DNA from 3 places in the Paenibacillus sp. MT124 genome. Region 2 is predicted to be linked to each of the others. Evidence: predicted binding sites of a transcription regulator. Region 2 holds the regulator's gene; each other region holds the start of a gene.
What was found. Region 2 encodes LexA, which represses DNA repair genes until DNA is damaged. Its sites were predicted from a motif close to CGAACATATGTTCG; they were not measured.
Positions count from the first base shown of each region.

Region 1: the regulator LexA is predicted to act here: its motif matches at 1,836-1,849, upstream of AC3RCI_RS15900 (DNA polymerase IV).
Region 3: the regulator LexA is predicted to act here: its motif matches at 2,007-2,020, upstream of addB (helicase-exonuclease AddAB subunit AddB).

Region 1 is NZ_CM179500.1:3,483,800-3,490,538, reverse strand. Features, by position in the region: gene AC3RCI_RS15905 (FAD-dependent oxidoreductase) at 1-1,647, shown strand, start outside; gene AC3RCI_RS15900 (DNA polymerase IV) at 1,894-3,111, shown strand; gene AC3RCI_RS15895 (YolD-like family protein) at 3,108-3,473, shown strand; gene AC3RCI_RS15890 (YhjD family protein) at 3,457-3,825, shown strand; gene AC3RCI_RS15885 (RNA polymerase sigma factor) at 4,067-4,489, shown strand; gene AC3RCI_RS15880 (hypothetical protein) at 4,506-4,697, shown strand; gene AC3RCI_RS15875 (Cof-type HAD-IIB family hydrolase) at 4,902-5,696, shown strand; partial or broken gene AC3RCI_RS15870 (quinate/shikimate dehydrogenase) at 5,805-5,930, shown strand; gene AC3RCI_RS15865 (sensor histidine kinase) at 6,223-6,739, shown strand, end outside.
Region 2 is NZ_CM179500.1:3,987,252-3,993,990, reverse strand. Features, by position in the region: gene AC3RCI_RS17940 (aldehyde dehydrogenase) at 1-840, shown strand, start outside; gene lexA (transcriptional repressor LexA) at 952-1,578, opposite strand; gene AC3RCI_RS17930 (LysM peptidoglycan-binding domain-containing protein) at 1,873-2,250, shown strand; gene AC3RCI_RS17925 (DUF896 domain-containing protein) at 2,347-2,556, shown strand; gene AC3RCI_RS17920 (hypothetical protein) at 2,683-3,195, shown strand; gene AC3RCI_RS17915 (HAD family hydrolase) at 3,223-4,014, shown strand; gene AC3RCI_RS17910 (ABC transporter permease) at 4,600-5,529, shown strand; gene AC3RCI_RS17905 (carbohydrate ABC transporter permease) at 5,542-6,411, shown strand; gene AC3RCI_RS17900 (ABC transporter substrate-binding protein) at 6,482-6,739, shown strand, end outside.
Region 3 is NZ_CM179500.1:4,656,128-4,662,866, reverse strand. Features, by position in the region: gene AC3RCI_RS21080 (class I SAM-dependent rRNA methyltransferase) at 527-1,900, shown strand; gene addB (helicase-exonuclease AddAB subunit AddB) at 2,086-5,589, shown strand; gene addA (helicase-exonuclease AddAB subunit AddA) at 5,586-6,739, shown strand, end outside.

The DNA.
Region 1 (6,739 bases), 500 kb from region 2:
ATTGAGGTCAGTGATTACATCCATGGAACCAAGACAGCGATTCCGCTTGCAGGTCCTGCCAACAAGCAAGGACGTATTGCTGCGGATCGGATTGCTGGCATAAATTCTACCTACAAAGGAACACAAGGGACTTCTATTATTAAAGTGTTTGGACTGACTGGAGCAACAACGGGCAGCAATGAAAAGATATTAAAACTTCTTAACGTGGATTATCATACGGTGATTGTTCATCCTGCTTCTCATGCATCGTATTATCCAGGATCAAGTGCAATTACTCTAAAATTGCTGTTTTCACCTGAAGGAAGAATCCTGGGTGCACAGGCAGTCGGATTTGAAGGAGTGGATAAACGCATTGATGATATTGCCGTTGCTATTCATTTTGGGGGTCATATAAGCGACTTGACTGAACTTGAACTGAGTTATGCACCGCCCTATTCATCAGCAAAAGATCCGGTTAATATGGCTGGGTATGCAGCAGAGAATATTATCGCCGGACGTGTCAAAACATTCACCTATGATCAGCTTTCTGTGCGCCAGCCGGAGCAAACCATACTACTAGATGTACGTAGCGAGCTGGAGCATCGTAATGGCCATATTCCAGGGTCATTAAACATCCCAGTGGATGAGCTTCGTGAGAGATTGCATGAGTTAAATGTCTCTAAAGAAATCTGGGTATACTGCCAAGTAGGTTTACGGGGGTATACTGCAACACAAATTTTGCGTCAGCACGGTTTCACCGTTAAAAATTTGAGTGGTGGATTCAAAACGTATCGCCAAGCGCAATTTAAACCAGCTCCGTATACTGGTCAAAAACATGAGCTTACAGATGATCAAAATCATAGCAATCATGTTTCTCATCTAAAGCAAAATACATTACATCAGGCTGATCAACTTTCTTCTCAGCCGTTGCGTATCGATGAAGAATTGGATGTTTGCGGATTGAGCTGCCCTGGTCCGTTAATACAAGTAAAGCAGAAGATGGATCAACTATCCGATGGAGAAACGCTGCGGGTAAAAGCTTCTGATCCAGGGTTTTACGAAGATGTAAAGGCATGGGCAGCAATGTCTGGTGCAGCACTCATACAGTTGGAACGTGGTAAGAACGGTATTATTGAAGCAGTACTAACCAAGCAGACAGAGCCGGTCAGATCATCCGTTTCGGAAGCTCAGAATGTTGAACCTGCCAGTACGATGGTTGTCTTCAGTGGCGACCTGGATAAAGCAATAGCCTCTCTTATTATTGCTAATGGCGCAGCTGCAAGCGGGCGCAAAGTAACCATGTTTTATACATTCTGGGGACTAAATATTATTCGCAAGCATCAGCCGGAACGGGTATCCAAAAACATGATAGGCCGTATGTTTGATCTTATGCTGCCACGTGGTAGTCACAAGTTAGGCTTGTCCAAAATGAATATGATTGGTGTTGGTCCTAAAGTTATTCGCGGCATTATGAAGAAAAACAACGTTGCCTCTCTGGAGGAATTGATTCAAACTGCTTTAGCACAAGGTGTGGAAATGGTTGCTTGTCAAATGTCTATGGATCTGATGGGTATCCAGCGAGAAGAGATCATGGATCAGGTTACTATTGGTGGGGTAGGTTACTATCTGGGTCAGGCTGACAAATCAAACCATAACCTGTTTATATAGAAGGGATATGCACTTTATATTAATTAAATCAATCATGAAGAAGTCTCTAATCGACCTTGAGGGTTTGTTCCCTCAGGGTCTTTCTTTGTTATAAGACATGCTTCTGAAAGTTGAGTATGACCATCCCTCCGCTGAATATAAATATTTACCTCTTGCATAAAGAACGTGTGTTCGGTTTATAATATATACAAACATACGTTCTTAAGTACAGGAGTGATTTCAGTGTTGACTAAGCAGCGAACCATTATGCTCATTGATATGCAGAGCTTTTATGCTTCAGTCGAAAAGGCGAAAATGCCTCAATACAAAAATAGACCACTCGCCGTTGCAGGCGATCCAGCAAGACGTTCTGGCATTATTCTTGCTGCTTGTCCATTAGCCAAAGCGAAGGGTGTATCCACCGCAGAACCACTCTGGCAGTCGCTTCAGAAGTGCCCTGAACTAATCATTGTTAGACCTCATATGCAAGAATACATTGAAGTATCCACTCAAATCATGTCCATTATTGAAGAGTTTACCGATCTGGTTGAGCCGTACAGTATAGACGAATTATTCGCTGATTTTACAGGGTCTATGCATCTGTTTGGTAACGATCCAGTCGATCTAGCCAAGCAAATTCAAGATAAGATCTATAATGAAACAGGGGTTTACGCAAGAGCGGGCATCGGTGAAAACAAAATCATCAGTAAATTGTGCTGCGATATGATCGCTAAAAAGGTCAAAGGGGGCATTTTCCACTTAAAGAAAGAAGAATTACACCTCCACATTGGAGATAAGCCCATCCGCGATATGTGGGGGATTGGCTCAAGAATGGAAAAACATCTGTGGAAGATGGGTATCCGAACGATTAGAGACTTGGCGAATACACCTCTTACCCAACTCAAAAGTAAATGGGGCGTGAATGGAGAAGTGATCTGGCGAATCGCCAATGGGCTCGATAACTCTCCGGTAACCGTCAACACACACAGTACACAAAAGGATATTGGCAACGGGATGACCTTGCCTAGAGATTACACAGAAGCTTGGGAGATCGAAGTGGTAATCCTCGATATCTGTACTGAAGTATGCCGAAGAGCTCGTAAAAAAGGACTGATGGGTAGTGTCGTTTCCGTGAGTGTGTCTGGAGCAGATTTCGATCACCCAACGGGCTTTCACAGGCAGGTTAAACTGTCTGATCCAACAAACATAACCGTTGATGTGTGCAAGATCGCCAAACGCATATTTCATCAACACTGGGATGGGCAACCGGTGCGCCGTGTAGGCGTATCCCTTTCTCAATTATCCGACGCGGATACATATCAACTATCCTTCTTTGATGATCAGGAGCACAAACGGGCTATTGATCAGGTGATGGACGACATTAAGGATCGATTTGGCGACATTGCCATACTTCGAGCAAGCTCCATTACAGCTGCTGGTCAAGCAATAGATAGAGCATCTAAAATTGGGGGGCACTACAAATGAGCAAAAAACTTGAGGCCAATGGATTATGGGAATCGAGCCGTATGATGCTTCCACAACATAAAGAGCGAATCATACAGCATCGTACTCAAATTCATGTTCAAGCCAAACCGCTAATTCATGAAGATGAGTGGGAGATCATTGCTCAAAATGTAGATATGTCGCTCAACTATACTTTACAAGCCACCATTGAAGTGTTTAATGAGTCGGGCAATCGATATATACACGGAATCGTTACTTCAGTCAGTACCGTTGGAAAGAAAATCAAAATTGAAATGGACAATGGATTTGAATGGGTCGATTTTGATCAATTGGTCACGGTCAAACTTGAAGAGGGAGGCGTGTACGGTGAGACAGACTTCTGAGGAACTTGCACTGGTGAAGAGACTGGTAGAGCTCCCCTATCTGTTAAGTGCTCTGGAGGTAGATAAGCATAAAATATACGCTTCAAACTTTAAGATGAAATCGGTGTATGTTGATTACTTAGACGGTACCCAAAAGAAAATTGCCTTAGAGATGTACAAATCGAAACAAAGCTTAAAGGAGCACCATATTAAAATCATTGATGAACAGAGATCCGAGCTAAGTCTAACGGTAAATTATTCGGTGAGAGGTTACATTCATAAAATGACATTATTATGGAGCAAAGTGAAAGTGGATGTTACCTTAATGCTTACGGAACATATGAACGTTGATATTACTGAATTGTCCAAATAACACTAGAGTTAGAGCAGAAGGTGGTATATAACTGCAAAGGATGGACCATAATGCAGTTATAACCATTGTTTTCTTCTCCCGAATGGGTAAACCGACCTTTGAAATTTGAGGGTCGGTATTTTTGTCTGCATTTTTGAATGCCGAATCCAATCATTTCTTCAACATCCTGAAACTTTTCAACAAAATGTGACCAAATGCCGTCCTTAAGAGTGTTAGAGGTATAAAGGAGGGCTGAACAACCATGCGGCGATCCGTGCCCCAACCGGGCGATCATGTGATGGACATTTATGAGACTTATGCGGATACTCTGTTCCGAATAGCCATGGTACACCTTGGTAGACGAGAGGACGCGGAGGAAGCTACTCAGGATACCTTCATCAAGCTAATGGAAAAAGCCCCTGCGTTCAACGATGCGGAGCATCAGAAAGCATGGTTGATCCGAGTCATCACCAATCACTGCAAATCCTTATTAGGTAGAGGCTGGCGCAAACGGGAGGTCAATCTGGAGAGAGCAGAATTCCTAACCACAGATGACCCTGAAGATCGAGTGCTAATCGAACTCGTGCTGTCATTGCCCGTCAAGTATAAAGCGGTGGTTCATCTGTATTATTACGAGGATTATCCAGTCCGAAAAATCAGTGAAATTCATTTACGCATTATATGAGTCCAAACCACTAGCCATGACTTCAGACTTGGAAGAGCATCTTTATGGTCAGGAAGACCGTAAGATCATCTACCTAGCGCTTGAAGACAAGACGCAAGTCCCACTGGTTCTGTTCAAAGAAGGACTGGTGCGGTACGGTAATGTACCCGTCGTTTTTGAGGTGGAGAAAGGTACTTTCCAAATCTTCTGGGATAGTTTAAGCAAGTAAGCAATGCAGTGATTAAGTCTTTTTGAATAATGAATGAAACTACAAATCAAGAAACGACAATGCTCTGTACTCCGTAGAAACGAACGATGGAAATAAGGCCAAGATCAATAGTTATTCAGCAGCGGAAAAAATAACTATTCCCATTGACGATACCTTTTGAGGCGTAGTATTATTTTACCAATTTAGCTCTGTGGGAGGAATCGGATGTCTACGATTAAGGCCATTGTACTGGACCTGGACGGAACTTTGCTCAGAAGTGATAAATCGATATCTCCCAGAAATGTTCAGGCTGTTAAACGATGTTTTGATTCGGGGATACATATTATCGTTGCCACGGCAAGGCCGCCTAGAGCGGCAAATCAATTTGTGAAGCAGTTTCCGTTTGTAGATTACATGATTTATTACAATGGCGCTTTAGTTAAATGCAAATCCACACTGAAGGAGCGCCATATTCGGATCCCTTTGGAGATCAACCAACAGATTAATACATTCATCGAGTTAAACATGCCTCAATCCATAATCTCATACGAGGTTAATGATTCATGGTACACAAGTAGGCCAATTCTGGACTCGCAATGCGCTCAATTCGGTATCCGTCCGAATGATCTGAAACCTCAGGTTGTTGACCAACACTATATAGACTCTCTATCCCCGACCAAAATATTAGTTCTAGGTTGTAACACATGGAAGGATCTTAGCGAGCAATTTGGTGATCATGTGAATGTCATCGCAACGGATGGGGGAGCATTAATCCAAATCATGCATAAAACAGCTTCAAAGGAAAAAGCCGTGGAATGGGTGTTAAGTGAAATTGGGGTAAATTCAGAAAATGTGATGGTGTTTGGGGATGATTTTAACGATGTAGGCCTATTCCATCTGTCCGGATTTCCTGTAGCCATGGGGAACGCGATCAATGAACTGAAAAAATGCGCAGTTTACATAACCGATTCAAATGATAAAGATGGTGTGGCTAATGCCATTGGAAAATTTGTGATATAACCCACTACAGTGAAGCAATTGACAAGCTGGAAACGTCAGCCTTGATACAACTTCTCTATATGTGTGAATGAGTTGCAGAAGAACAACAGGTAGGTGTGAAAAGCAAATGGTGCCCGAGCAATCAATGGTCTCGGTATGTTCCTATGGCAGGGCGCACTTGCTTATAAACTTTTTACTGGGGAAGACATGCCAATTGCAGAGGTTAAAGAAATCGTATTTGGTAAAGAAGTATAAAAAGAGATCAGGGTAAGTCATTATTTCGTAGACCAATTGTCTAGGAACAAGAAGATGGTCCCATCGAAGCCGCTATTATTAGCGGCTTTTTTGTTTTTAAGAAACTTCGTTTAGGTCCCATGCAGTGGGTAAGACTCGTGTAAAAGCGTGTACCTTTTGCCGAAATGGAAAAGAACGTTAGGTCATTGCTAACCAGACCTCATCGAAATGTTTCATTGACTATCCAAAAAGAGAATAGTACATTTGGTTTTATGCTAAAAGGAGAACTAAATGTAGGAAAGAGGATCGTGTTATGCGTTTTATGCGAAGACTAAATGACATCAGACTTAAAAGTAAGCTGTCCTTGATATTTATAACGGTGGCTGTACTCCCGCTTTTAGTAAGTGGTATCTATCTAACAAGCAAGTTGAGGGAAGTCATGATCCTGAACGCCTTTGAGCAAGCAACGAATAATGTAGAACGTGTCCAAAAAAGGACCGAGGAGGTCATCAATGTTGCCATAGATATTTCCTATCAACTCTCCAATGATAACCGGATGAAGTCCATAGTAAGCCGAAGCTATGAAAGCTATAACGAAATTATTCAAACCTATCGTCAATACACGGACATTCGAGATTATATGCGGCTGTATAAAGAGATTAAGTCAATCCGGTTATACACGGACAATCCAACCATGCTTAATAACTGGGAATTTATGCAGCCAGATGACCGAACAAAAGAGTCTGATTGGTTCAAGTCTGCCTTAAGTCAAAAGGGGCTGGCTGGTTGGGGCTATATTGAGGATGAACGTGATCAAAAAAATTACCTGA
Region 2 (6,739 bases):
CTGATCACAGATATTTTTCCTGAGGAATATGTAGCTGTCATGGAAGGTGAAGTCGAAACGAGCACTGCCTTGTTGAAAGAGAAGTTTGATTATATTTTCTTCACAGGAAGCACGGGTGTGGGTCGCATCGTTATGAAGGCAGCAGCAGAGCACCTTACGCCGGTAACGCTTGAATTAGGTGGTAAAAGCCCTGTAATTGTTCATAAAGACGCAAATTTGAAGTTGGCAGCTCAGCGGATCGTCCGTGGCAAGTTCCTGAATGCGGGTCAGACCTGTGTTGCTCCGGATTACTTGCTTGTACATCAGGACGTACACGATAAACTCCTTGAAGAGATTGGTGAGGAGATTCAAGATAAATTCGGTAAGGATGTCATGGAAAATCCTGATTTTCCGCATATCGTCAACACACGTAACTTTGATCGACTGTCTGTATTCTTAGAAGAGGGTCATGCTCTGATTGGTGGTCGCTCTGATCGGGATCAGCTGCTGATTGAACCTACCTTGGTAGGAAATGTGGATTGGCAGTCACCTGTTATGCAAGAAGAGATATTCGGTCCCATTCTGCCGGTAATGACTTACGATGATCTTAATCCTCTGCTCGCTGAGATTGTGCGCCGTCCCAAACCGCTGGCGCTGTACCTGTTCACGCAGCATGAGGAGCTGCAGAATCAGGTCTTGGATCAAGTGTCCTTCGGTGGAGGGTGCATTAATGATACATTGTCTCATATGACTTCACATTATTTACCTTTTGGCGGTGTAGGTGAGAGTGGTATGGGGTCATATCATGGTCAGCAAAGCTTTGAAGTGTTCTCACATCACAAAAGCATTCTCAAACGATAAGAAATGGAATTAACGAAGTAGAAATTTAGCATGTAAAAAGAGGTTGTCCTGTTCAACAGGGCAACCTCTTTTTGTCATTACAGTTCAGCTGACTTGCTGTTGGAAGAAAGACTAGTGAATATCACGGAAAAGGCCAATCACTTTACCCAAAATGCTAACATGTTTTAAACGAAGAGGTTCAAATGTTGCATTCTCAGGCTGAAGACGAATGTGGTCTTTCTCTTTGTAGAATGTTTTAACTGTAGCTTCATCATCTTCTGTCATCGCAACGACAATATCTCCGTTATCTGCCGTTTGCTGCTGGCGTACGATAACGTAGTCTCCGTTAACGATTCCTGCTTCGATCATACTGTCACCAACAACAGAGAGCATAAATACTTTCTGTTCTCCAACATAGTGTGTCGGTAGCGGGAAATAATCCTCGATGTTCTCTGTTGCGGTAATCGGAACCCCTGCAGTAACTTTACCTACAACAGGAATGCGAGCAACACTGTGTGCAAACTGATGGGAGTGTTCTGATTCCTCCTGGCTTAACAACTCAATGGCTCTTGGTTTAGTAGGGTCACGTCTAATGAGACCTTTCTTCTCCAAACGGTCCAGATGTCCATGAACCGTAGAACTGGAAGCCAGTCCAACCGCTTCACCAATTTCACGTACGGAAGGAGGATATCCCTTCAACCGGACTTCATTACGTATAAACTCCAGAATAGCTTGCTGCCTGCTGGATATCTTCGACATACCGTATCAACCCCATTTTAGTAACGTTTGGGAAAATTATAACATAGAACCTCCGTTCGTACAAACATAAGTTCTAAATAAATCCGATAAAATCAATGTTTCTGAGTCTTTTACTCATATAGTCCTTCAAATCTAACAATAGTAAAAAAACGAGTTGGATTCACCTAGAGATTTACGGGAAATTTGGAGTTTAAAATAAAGCGAACAATTGTTCTAAAAATCTGTTGTACAAAACAAGTGTTCGTGTTATATTGATTTTAACAGATAGGAACAAACGTTTGGAGGACGATTAATATGAGATATTCAACTTATCAAAGTATTTACGAACCGGTGAATTCGGAAGCGGTCAAGTCTAACATAGGTAACATTAAACAATGGTTTGCAGAAGCCAAGATGCCAACATGGATGTTGAAATTGATTATGGCATCGTTAATCATATTTATTGGCTGCAGCACTGTATTGACTGTGTTTGCAGGAGACGAGAACAATGTTCTTCCCGGCAGCAAAATAGCAGTATCCCAGGGTGAGACATTGTGGAGCTTGTCTTTGGAACATAAACCGGAAAATATGGATACACGTGTATATATAGAAGCAATAAAGAAAGTAAACCAGCTTCAAACCACTTCAATTCAAGCTGGACAAGTCCTAACTTTGCCTCAGTTTACCCCTTAAAACCACGATTCAGTTGAGCGAGTAAGTAGCAACCTTGACAAGCAGCCTCGATCATGTCAAAGTTAGTATGACTTTGTATTTTTGGAGGGGACAAGCTTGGATATAGATAGCCTGGTAGCACGCATCAATGAATTGGCTCGTAAACAAAAGTCCACTGGACTTTCAGAGGAAGAACTTGCCGAACGTGCTAAACTTAGAGAAATTTACTTAAACAACATCCGCAGTAACTTCAGACAGCAACTGGAGTCCATTGAAATTGTAGATGATGAGAACGATCAAGGCCACCAAGGCAAACTCAAACACTAAGGAACCTAAAGATATCGTAATGATATTTAGGTTTCTTCCTTTTATTTTGAGAATGCAAATTTATAGGGGGAATGTCGGTTTGCGAATTTTGTAAGCCGATACAAAGATGACATAAGGGGGATTCTCATGGCTCGTTCGTTCGAGAGAACGGTTCGGAAAAATTCAAAGCAGTTGAATCAGCAGCGTAAAAAAAATGGTCAACCGATTTCGGGTACGCCCGGTGAGGACATTTTCAAAGGACGCAGTCTTCTGTTTCCTATTTTCCTCATTGGACTTGCGTTTTTGTATCTGTTTATGAGCACATTTCTTGTTAAAGCTCCAATGACAACATGGGACTGGGTTACGATGCTGTTGTATGTATTTTTGGCTGTAATTTTTATGCTTCGCCGTCCTTACATCAAAATCGGGAGCAACCGGATTATAACAACCAAAGGGAATCGGGAACGCTCCATTGGAGTAGATGACATCGTTAAGTTTAGATTCGAACAGGGAACGGTAGTTATCGAACATAACAGCCGTGGCAAAAGATGGGTGTTCACTAAACTGTTGAACCGCTATGACACAGATGCCATCTCTGAACGACTTCTGAAATTTGCTAAAGCACATCAGATTACTGTAGAAACAGACGAGAAAAAGTAATTATTCACAAAGGGGAAGATGATCGGAATGGCATTAAAAGCGATTTTGTTCGACCTGGATGATACTTTGTTGTGGGATGAACGCAGTGTGCGAGAAGCATTCCACGAAACTTGCCTGCTTGCTTCACAAGAAACCGGCGTCGATGCTGAGGCATTGGAAGAAGCTGTTCGTAATGAAGCTCGTAGTCTATATGAATCCTATGAAACCTATGCATTCACCAAAATGATTGGTATCAATCCGTTTGAAGGACTATGGGCTAATTTTACAGGCGGTGACCAGCCGGAATTCCGTCAATTGGAGCAGCTTGCCCCTGTATATCGTAAGGAGTCCTGGCGTCGTGGCTTATTGAAGCTGGGAGTGGATCGTGAAGATTTGGCCGAACGTCTTGCTTCGCAATTTGGAGCAGAGCGAAGATCCAGACCTCATGTATATGAAGAAACAATGGACACTTTGCGTCACTTGCAGGGAAAATTCAAACTGTTGCTCTTGACGAATGGTTGTCCTGCTCTGCAGCAAGAGAAGTTGGATGGTGTGCCTGAACTGGCTCCTTTCTTCGATGAGATCATCATCTCGGGTACTTTTGGAAAGGGAAAACCGGATCCGTCAATCTTTGAACATGCGCTCAGCAAACTTGGAGTAAAACCAGAAGAAGGCTTGATGGTTGGAGATAAACTCACGACGGATATCCGCGGAGCTTTATCAGCAGGAATCCAGTCTGTCTGGATTAATCGTGAGAACAAAGTGAACTCGGAGTCGTATGTACCTGATCATGAGATTAAGCACTTATCAGAATTAGATCGTATTATTGCTAATTTCTGATTATTTCAGAATTGAACAATAGTGCATTTTAAAACATTGATAACCTCGTTGAACGATGCAAAATCATTCATGGGTTATCAATGTTTTTTTGATCTGGTTGAAACTTTCAAACAACTGTGTAGTGAAGAAATATCAAAAATAATAAAAAAAGGTATTGTAATGTTGGGACTGCTGTTTTAAAATGTAACTAACATACTAGTATGACTAGTATGGGAATCATTTAAAAGCAGTACTCTTTTGGCATATCCAGGTCATGGAATCAGAAGTTATTGCTTTATTATTTTTATGTATATTGTAAGCGCTTTACATAGTTTTGGGAAATATTAATTTTTGGAATACAACAGGTATTTATGAGATTGAGCAATAAGAAAACAATCTGTACCTAAGTGTATCCATTAAACTACTTTAAATTGATATCGCTTACATTCAAAATATTTAGTATGCAGTGGGGGTGAAATTTCTGAAAGGGTTTCGATAGAAAGAAGTGAAGATGGGAGCTGTCATGAAGTACTTTTAATTTTATCAAGTTTATTTGATCGGAGTGAATCAGATATGAAGTCAGAAACTGCTAAAACCACGCTTACGATGACCTCATTACGCAAAGAAAGCAGGTTGAGAACGGCTGGAGCCTTACTCCGCAAAGATTGGCAGCTGTATTCACTATTAATACTTCCAGTGATCTATCTGATAATTTTTAAATACGGGCCCATGATTGGTAATGTGATTGCCTTTAGAAGATTTGTACCCGGAGGCAGCATTTTTGGTGAAACCTGGGTTGGGTTAAGGTATTTTCAGATGTTCGTTCAGGACCCTACATTCTGGAAAGTATTTGGGAACACACTCATTTTAGGTGGGCTTGCATTACTCTTCACTTTCCCGGTTCCCATTATCTTTGCTCTGCTTTTGAATGAAGTAAAAAGTAAACGCTTCAAAAAGTTCGTTCAGACTGCATCCTATCTGCCGCATTTCTTATCGATCGTTATCGTAGCCGGTATGATTTTGCAACTTACGGCAGTGAATGGATCCATTAATGGCTTGGTTGCATTCTTTACTGGAGACAACATTCCTTTTATGCAGCGCGCCGAATGGTTCAGAACGATCTATATAACCTCTGAAATTTGGCAAGGCATGGGCTGGGGAGCCATTTTATATCTTGCCGCATTAACAACAATCGATGATTCTTTGTATGAAGCTGCACGGATTGACGGTGCTAATCGCTGGAAACAGACGATCCATGTAACCATCCCAGGCATTTTGCCAACGATTGTTACATTGTTAATTCTGAATATGGGTAATTTTCTTGCTGTCGGATTTGAGAAAATTCTCCTCCTTTACAATCCGCTTATCTATGATACATCAGACGTGATTTCCACTTATCTGTATCGTGTAGGTTTGCAATCCAGCAACTTCAGTTACGCTACTGCGATTGGGTTATTCGAATCACTCATCGGACTGATCTTGGTATTCTCGGTAAATGCAATCTCACGCAGACTAACACAACGAAGCTTGTGGTAAAGGAGGGGCAACATGCAGGAATCAAAATCATACAAAGTGTTCAAAGTGTTCAACGCCATCTTTTTGCTGCTCGTGGTATTCGTCACACTCTATCCGTTCCTGAATGTCGTAGCACAATCTTTCAGTAGCGAATCCTATATCAATTCCGGGAAAGTCAGTATCATCCCGAGAGGGTTCAATGTGGAAACCTATAAGACCATCTCGCGTGACAGCATGTTCTGGACCAATTATAAAAATACAGTTATCTACACCGTGGTAGGTACGTTGATATCCATGTTTATGACAACCATATTCGCGTATGCGATTTCTAAAAGGAGATTAATGGGACGCAAGTTCTGGACAATGTTTGCCGTGTTCACCATGTTTTTCAGTGGCGGATTGATTCCAAACTATGTCCTGATTAATTCCCTTGGCATGAACAATACGATGTGGGCATTAGTTGTACCTGGAGCAATCAGCATTTATAACATGTTAATTATGAAATCATTTTTCGAAAACATGCCTGAGGAGCTGGAGGAAGCAGCAGCCATCGACGGTTTAAACACATATGGTATTTTACTTCGTATCATATTGCCGCTAAGTAAGGCTGTAATGGCTACAATGGTTCTGTTCTACGCAGTGGGACACTGGAACTCATGGTTCCCGGCATTCCTATATCTCGACAAAAAGGAACTGTTCCCTGTGACCATTTATTTGCGGAACATGATTGCAGGTGCAACAGGAGGAGCTTCTGCTGGAGCGTCGGCTGATAATTTGACTCAAATCTCAGCCAATATCAAGTCGGTAACGATGGTACTTACAATTCTGCCTATCCTTACGATTTATCCGTTTGTGCAAAGATACTTTGTAACCGGTATCATGTTGGGATCTGTCAAGCAGTAATTCCAAGTGCATATAGTTAACATCTCTTAGACGCAAGGCCAATCTAAACCACATGCAGGGGGACAATGGAATGAAAAAGAGACCACGCAAGCTTGTAGGCAAGATGGTTTTGGCAACAATGATGAGTGTTGTTTTGGCAGCATGCAGCAGCGGAGCGGGAACCGAGAAGGCCGAACCTGAATCCAAAGGGGCTATGGAGTCCTACGGAGTGGGTGAAACGTTTAAAGCCTCGGAGCCATTCAACTTATCCATACTTTATAGTGATCAGCCAGCATATCCATATAAGAAAGATTGGTTGCTTTTCCAAAAAATCACCGAGCTGACGGGT
Region 3 (6,739 bases), 670 kb from region 2:
GAACACCAATCCGTCCCGTAGCGGCAACAAGTACTTTGCCATTTTCGTAATTTAGAATTGGGTTTTAACCTATTCACCTCACCATTCAAAAGAGACGGTGATTCGTGCAAATGGAGCGGAGGGAACGGAATTGGATCAGAAGAAGCGAAGCGTTCGCGTTTATCCCTGGATTTTCCCTTTGGAAAAAGGGAATCGAAAAAAATCCAGGGATAACAGCGATCTGAAGACCAATCCGTCCCGTAGCAGCAACATATATTTTTCAATTCCGTAATTTAGGATTGTCTTAACCTACTCACCTCACCATTCAAAAGATACGGTGATTCGTGCAAACGGAGCGGAGGGGACGGAATTGGATCAGAAGAAGCGAAGCGTTCGCGTTTATCCCTGGATTTTCCCTTTGTAAAAAGGGAATCAAAAAAAATCCGGGGATAACAGCGATCGGAAGACCAATCCGTCCACGCAGCGGTCACCATTTGCACCAAACCTATCTTTTCAACTAACTAACTACAAAGGAAGTGGATTTACCTTGCCATCGGTTACACTGGAACGCAGTCGCAAAAAGCGGCTTGAACATGCACATCCATGGATATATAACAACGAAATTGCCTCGGTTGACGGTACCCCCGAACCGGGAGATCTGGTCAACGTATTGAATCATCAAGGTCGTTATCTGGCGACAGGATACTATAACCCGGCTTCACAGATTACGGTGAGAGTCGTTTCATATCAACCGCTGGAGCAGATGGACACCGCCTTTTTTGCTGCTCGCTTCAGCGACTGCCTGCGTCACCGGGAACGTTTTATCCAGGATGGAGAGGCGTATCGCCTCGTTTATGGAGAAGCTGATTTTTTGCCGGGTCTGATCGTGGACCGTTTTGGCAGTGTTCTTGTTGTACAGCTGCTTACCTTGGGAATGGATCGCTGCCGTGAAGCCATCGTACAGGCTCTGATTGAAGTGATGCAGCCGGAAGGAATCTATGAGCGCAGTGATGTGCCGATTCGGGAACTGGAAGGACTCGAGCAGACCAAAGGACCGCTGTATGGGGAGTGCCCACGTCATGTGACGGTAACCGAGAATGGCTTGCTTATTAAAGTGGATATCGTGGAAGGCCAGAAAACAGGCTATTTCTTCGACCAGCGCGAGAATCGGGCGGCGATTGAACCGCTTATGAAGGGCTGGGGCTATAAAAGCGGAATAACGTTGCAGGAAGTGGAACAAGAGGGAAGCCATCAGCTGCTGCCTGTAAATAAAAGTGGTAAAGTGGTAACCTTCCCCTATTGGGATGGGGCAACTGTTCTGGAGTGCTTCTCGCACACGGGCAGCTTCACGTTGAACGCTTGCAAATATGGAGCCAAAAAAGTCACATGCCTGGATATTTCAGAGCATGCTATTGAAAGTGCCCGCACCAATGTAGAATTGAATGGTTTTACGGATCGGGTAGAATTTGTTGTCGCTGACGCCTTCCAGTATTTACGTGAACAGGTCAAGGGAGTAGAAGAGCGTTCCGTACGTGCGCGGGCTGCCGAACAGAAAGTGGATACCTCCAAAGCGCTTGCAGCTGGCGGCGGGAAAACATTTGATGTGGTCATTCTTGACCCACCTGCCTTTGCCAAAACCAAATCAGCAGTCAAAGGCGCCTGCCGTGGATACAAGGATATTAACCTGCATGGCATGAAGCTTGTGAATGAAGGTGGGTATTTGGTCACAGCGAGCTGTTCGTATCATATGCGTCCCGATCTCTTCCTGGAAACGATTGCGGATGCAGCTGAAGATGCGGGCAAGGTACTGCGCCTGATTGAATGGAAAGCTGCCGGCAAGGATCACCCGCAAATTTTGGGTGTGGATGAAGGGCATTATTTGAAATTTGCAATCTTTGAAGTGCGCAGCAAAACAAACTGATCTGTCATTTTGTTAAAAGTTGCTGTTAAGAAACAAGTCCACGGTGTAATAAGCTGTGGGCTTGTTTCGTGTTACAGGAAATCATTTTGCCTTTACCGGATTGTGGCAAACGTATGTTCCGAACCAGGTCAGGTATGTTATACTGGGAATTAAAATCTTGTTCGTGATGGTTTGGAGGATTAGACATGTCTGTACGCTTTATTATTGGCCGGGCAGGCAGCGGCAAGACGACGCTGATTACCCGGGAAATTACGTCTTTGCTTCAAAAGGAACCTCAAGGCAAACCACTCATATGGTTGGTTCCGGAACAAAGCTCGTTTCGCACCGAGCAGGCTCTGGTTTCTTCTGGCGCGATCAAAGGCACCATGCGTGCAGAAGTATTGGGTTTTCGCCGATTAGCCTATCGTATCATGCAGGAAGCGGGTGGGTCTGCGCGGATTCCAATCGGAGCCGAGGGGAAAAAGATGCTGCTTTATAAAGTATTACAGCGGCGCAAGGAAGAGTTGAAGCTTTTTGGCGCTTCGGGCAATCAATTGGGCTTTATAGGGCATTTGAATGATTTGTACAGTGAGTTTAAGCGTTATGAACTAGATCCCGGCTTGCTGGAAGAAGGCCTTTCTAATTGGAATACATCTTCTTCAGCGCCGATCCTGGGTGACAAGTTACATGACTTGCTTCTTATATATCGTGATTATGAACAGGAACTAACGGAACTCTACATCGATGATGAAGACACGCTGACAGAACTGAACGAACGTTTGCAAGAGAGTGAGCTTCTTCAGGATGCACAAATCTGGATTGACGGTTTTCAGGGCTTTACCCCACAGGAAATGAGCGTAATTGGAAGACTGATGCTTCAGTCCTCTTCAGTAACCATTACGTTGACCTTGGATCGGCCTTATGATCACGGCGCACTGCCCAGCGAATTGGATCTGTTCCATCCAACAGCGAGCGCATATGCGCGGCTCAAGGGTATGGCTGAGGATCTGGGAGTCATGAGCGAAACGATGGTGCTGCAGCCGGTTGTTTTGCCAAGATATGAGCACAGCCCTGGTTTGGCCCATCTGGAGTCTGGGTTCGACCGACGGATTCGTTGGAGAAGTGATGGCCGCGATGCGGGCGTGAAGTTATACGCAGCCGAAAATCGCAGGGCTGAGATGGAAGGTGCATTGCGGGAAATGCGCAGATTGGCTCAGGAGGAAGGCGTGCGTTATCGGGACATGGCCGTACTCGTTCGTCAGCTGGATGCCTATGCCGATATTGCCGAGCCACTCTTTAGGGACTATGACGTGCCCGTTTTCCTGGATCGCAGAAGAAGTGAGCTTCATCATCCGCTCTCGGAATTCATTCGTTCTGCAATTGATGTCGTTCGTCGCCGCTGGCGTTACGAAGATGTATTTCGCTGTGTCAAAACGGATCTGCTGCTTCCTCGTGATGGTTCCATCACTCGTGAAGATATGGACCAGCTCGAAAATTATATACTCGCGTGTGGAATTCACGGATACCGCTGGACCGACGGCAAGCCTTGGAAATACGTCCCGAGTCTGTCTCTGGAAGACAATGGACAAGACGGCCGAAGCCGAGGGCGGGAACAAATGCTGTCGCTCATGGAAAAATGCCGAACGGTCATTACGGATCCGATGGCTGCGTTTGAGAAACGCATGATCAAGGCCAAGACGGCAAGAGAACAGTGTGCTGCACTATATGGACTGCTCGAAGACGCAGAAATTCCTTGGAAACTCGAAATGATGTCTGCTGAGGCAACAGCTCAGGGTGACCCGGAGCGTTCGCGGGAACATCGTCAGATGTGGGGAGCTGTCCTGGATCTGCTGGACCAGATGGTGGATATGATGGGAACGGAACGACTGGACATCGATCTGTTTGCGGGCCTGATGGAGACGGGGTTGACTGAGCTGAAGCTAGGACTTGTTCCGCCGGCGCTGGATCAGGTGCTGGTCGGTTCCATGGACCGGACTCGCCTGCAGGATATCCAGTATGTATTCATTCTGGGAGCCGTTGACGGTGAACTCCCGGCTGTGCCGCAGGAAGATGGCGTGTTAACGGAGCAGGAGCGGGAGCTGCTGACCGAAAGAGGTCTCGGCCTTGGACCTGGAACAACAAGACGAATGCTGGACGAGCGTTTCCTGATCTATACCGCCTTGACTGCTGCAAGTAAGCAGTTGTGGTTAAGTTACCCTGTGGCTGATGATGAGGGCAAAACGCTTTTGCCTTCGGAAATTGTGAGACATGTACGAAAGATGTTCGGATTGAATGAAGTGCCACTTCTTGCACAGCCGCCAGTAACGGGTTTGGAAGAAGCTCACTGGTCTTACGTTATTCATCCAGAGCAGAGTCTGTCGGTTCTGATTGGGCAGCTGCGCAGATGGCGCAGGGGTGAAGAGATTCCTGAACTCTGGTGGTCGGTCTACAACTGGCACTGCACGAATGAGAGCCTCAGACCTCAGCTGGAGCGATTGCTGGGCTCCATTTTTTATCGCAATCGTGCATTGCCACTGCGCACTTCGACAAGCCGCCGATTGTATGGCACGGAGGTGCGGACAAGCGTTTCTCGAATGGAACGATTCGTGGCATGTCCATTCTCCCATTTTGCCTCGCACGGATTACGCTTGAAAGAGCGTCAGCTATATCGTCTTCAAGCTCCGGACATTGGGCAGCTGTTCCATGCTGCCCTGAGTCAGCTGGCGATACGACTCCGTGAAGAGAACCGCAGCTGGGGCAGCCTCTCTCCGGAACAATGCCGCAAGGAAGCGGAGCAAACGGTGGATCAGATTGCTCCTCAGCTTCAGGGCGAGATTCTGCTGAGTACGAAACGTTACGGCTACATTTTCCGCAAACTGAAGGATATTGTAAGCCGGGCTTCGGTCATTTTGGGTGAGCAATCGAGACGTGGGAGTTTTGAACCTATTGGTCTTGAGCTGGACTTTGGGCCAGGCAAACCCTTGCCGCCTCTTCGTTTCGAACTGGAGAACGGGTGTGTGATGGAGATTGTGGGCCGGATTGACCGGGTTGATGTCGCCGAGGGAGAAAATGGAATTTTGCTTCGGGTTATTGACTATAAATCGAGCCAGACGGATCTCAAATTGCATGAAGTGTACTACGGACTGTCCCTGCAGATGCTTACGTATCTGGAAGTGCTGCTTAGTGCTGCCGAAGAGTGGCTGGGAGAATCGGCGATGCCTGGAGGAACATTGTATTTCCATGTGCATAACCCATTGCTGCAATCTGCGAACGGCATGACCTCAGAACAGGCGGGACAGGAATTGCTGAAACGCTTCAAAATGAAGGGCCTGCTTCTGGCAGATCGTGATGCCATTGCACAGATGGATAACACGCTGGATAAAGGCTACTCGGCCATTATTCCTGTTGCACTCAAGGCGGACGGCAGCTTCTATAGCAGCGCAGCGGTAGCTACGCCAGACCAGTGGGACACGCTGCTCGCATCTGTTCGAGGTAATATCCGGGAGATCGGGACCCGCATTACGGATGGGGATGTGGCCATAGAGCCTTACCGCATTCAGCAGGAGGTTGCATGCACATTCTGTCCGTTTAAACCCGTCTGTCAATTTGATGAGAATATTGAAGGCAATGAATATAATCTGTTGTCCAAGCCAGGCAAACAGCAAATCTGGGACATGCTGTCACACAACAAGGGAGGGGAGACGTCATGACGAATATGCCAAAACCGGAAGGCAGCTTCTGGAGCGATGACCAGTGGAGTGCAATTTCCCAGAGTGGTGAAGACATTCTCGTTGCTGCAGCAGCGGGGTCGGGTAAAACTGCTGTGTTGGTCGAACGGATTATTCGTAAAATAGCCGATCCTTCTCGTGGCTTCAGCGTGGATCGATTGTTGGTGGCTACCTTTACGAAGGCGGCTGCTGCTGAGATGAAGCAGCGTATTCGGGAAGCACTTGAACGTGCACTCGAGGAAGAGCCTGAGGAGGAGCATTTGCGCAAACAGTTATCGCTGCTTGGGCGAGCTTCAATCACAACGCTGCATTCATTTTGTATGGAAGTCATTCGCCGTTACTATCAGCAAATACCGCTTAACCCGGCTTTTCGGATATTAAACGAGAATGAAGCCGAAATGCTGCGTCAGGAGCTCCTGGAAGAGCTGTTTGAAGATAAATACGGGGAAGAAGGTGAAGGCAGCACATTCCGTGAGCTTGTGGACTGGTTCAGCGGTGAACGGAACGATGATGCCATGCACCGGCTTGTGCAGCGCCTGTATGATTTCTCGCGCAGTCACTCCTGGCCGGATCACTGGCTCGCCGAAATGGCATCTGCATTTCAAGTTGAAAGCGTAGAGGCCCTTGGTCATTCAGCATGGGTACAGAGCATTTTACGAGATGCCGCACTTACCCTGAGCGGTGCAGCGGGACTCTTGCGTCAAGGCATTGGCATTGCGTTACAGCCGGAAGGGCCAAAACCGTATGCGGATACCTTAAAGGAAGATCTGGCCATGGTGGAGGAGCTCCTGTCTGCCGTGGAGGTTATGCCATGGGAGAGACTGCCTGAAGTATTTCAGCCCGCAGCTTTTGGCAAGCTGAAACCCTGCAAAAAGGATCAAACCGATCCGGCGCTGCAGGAACAAGTGAAGGAACTTCGGGAGGCTGCAAAAAAGGCAATCACCGATCTGAAAGGCTCGCTCTTTGGCCGGAGTGCATTTTCCTTCTGGCAGGAGCTGGAGCAGGCTGCTCCGCTCATGCAGGAACTGTCCAAACTTGTAAGTGAGTTCGGCGAACGTTACAAGCTGGCCAAACAAGAGCGTGGGCAGGTTGATTTTAGCGATCTGGAGCATTATTGTCTTCACATTTTGCG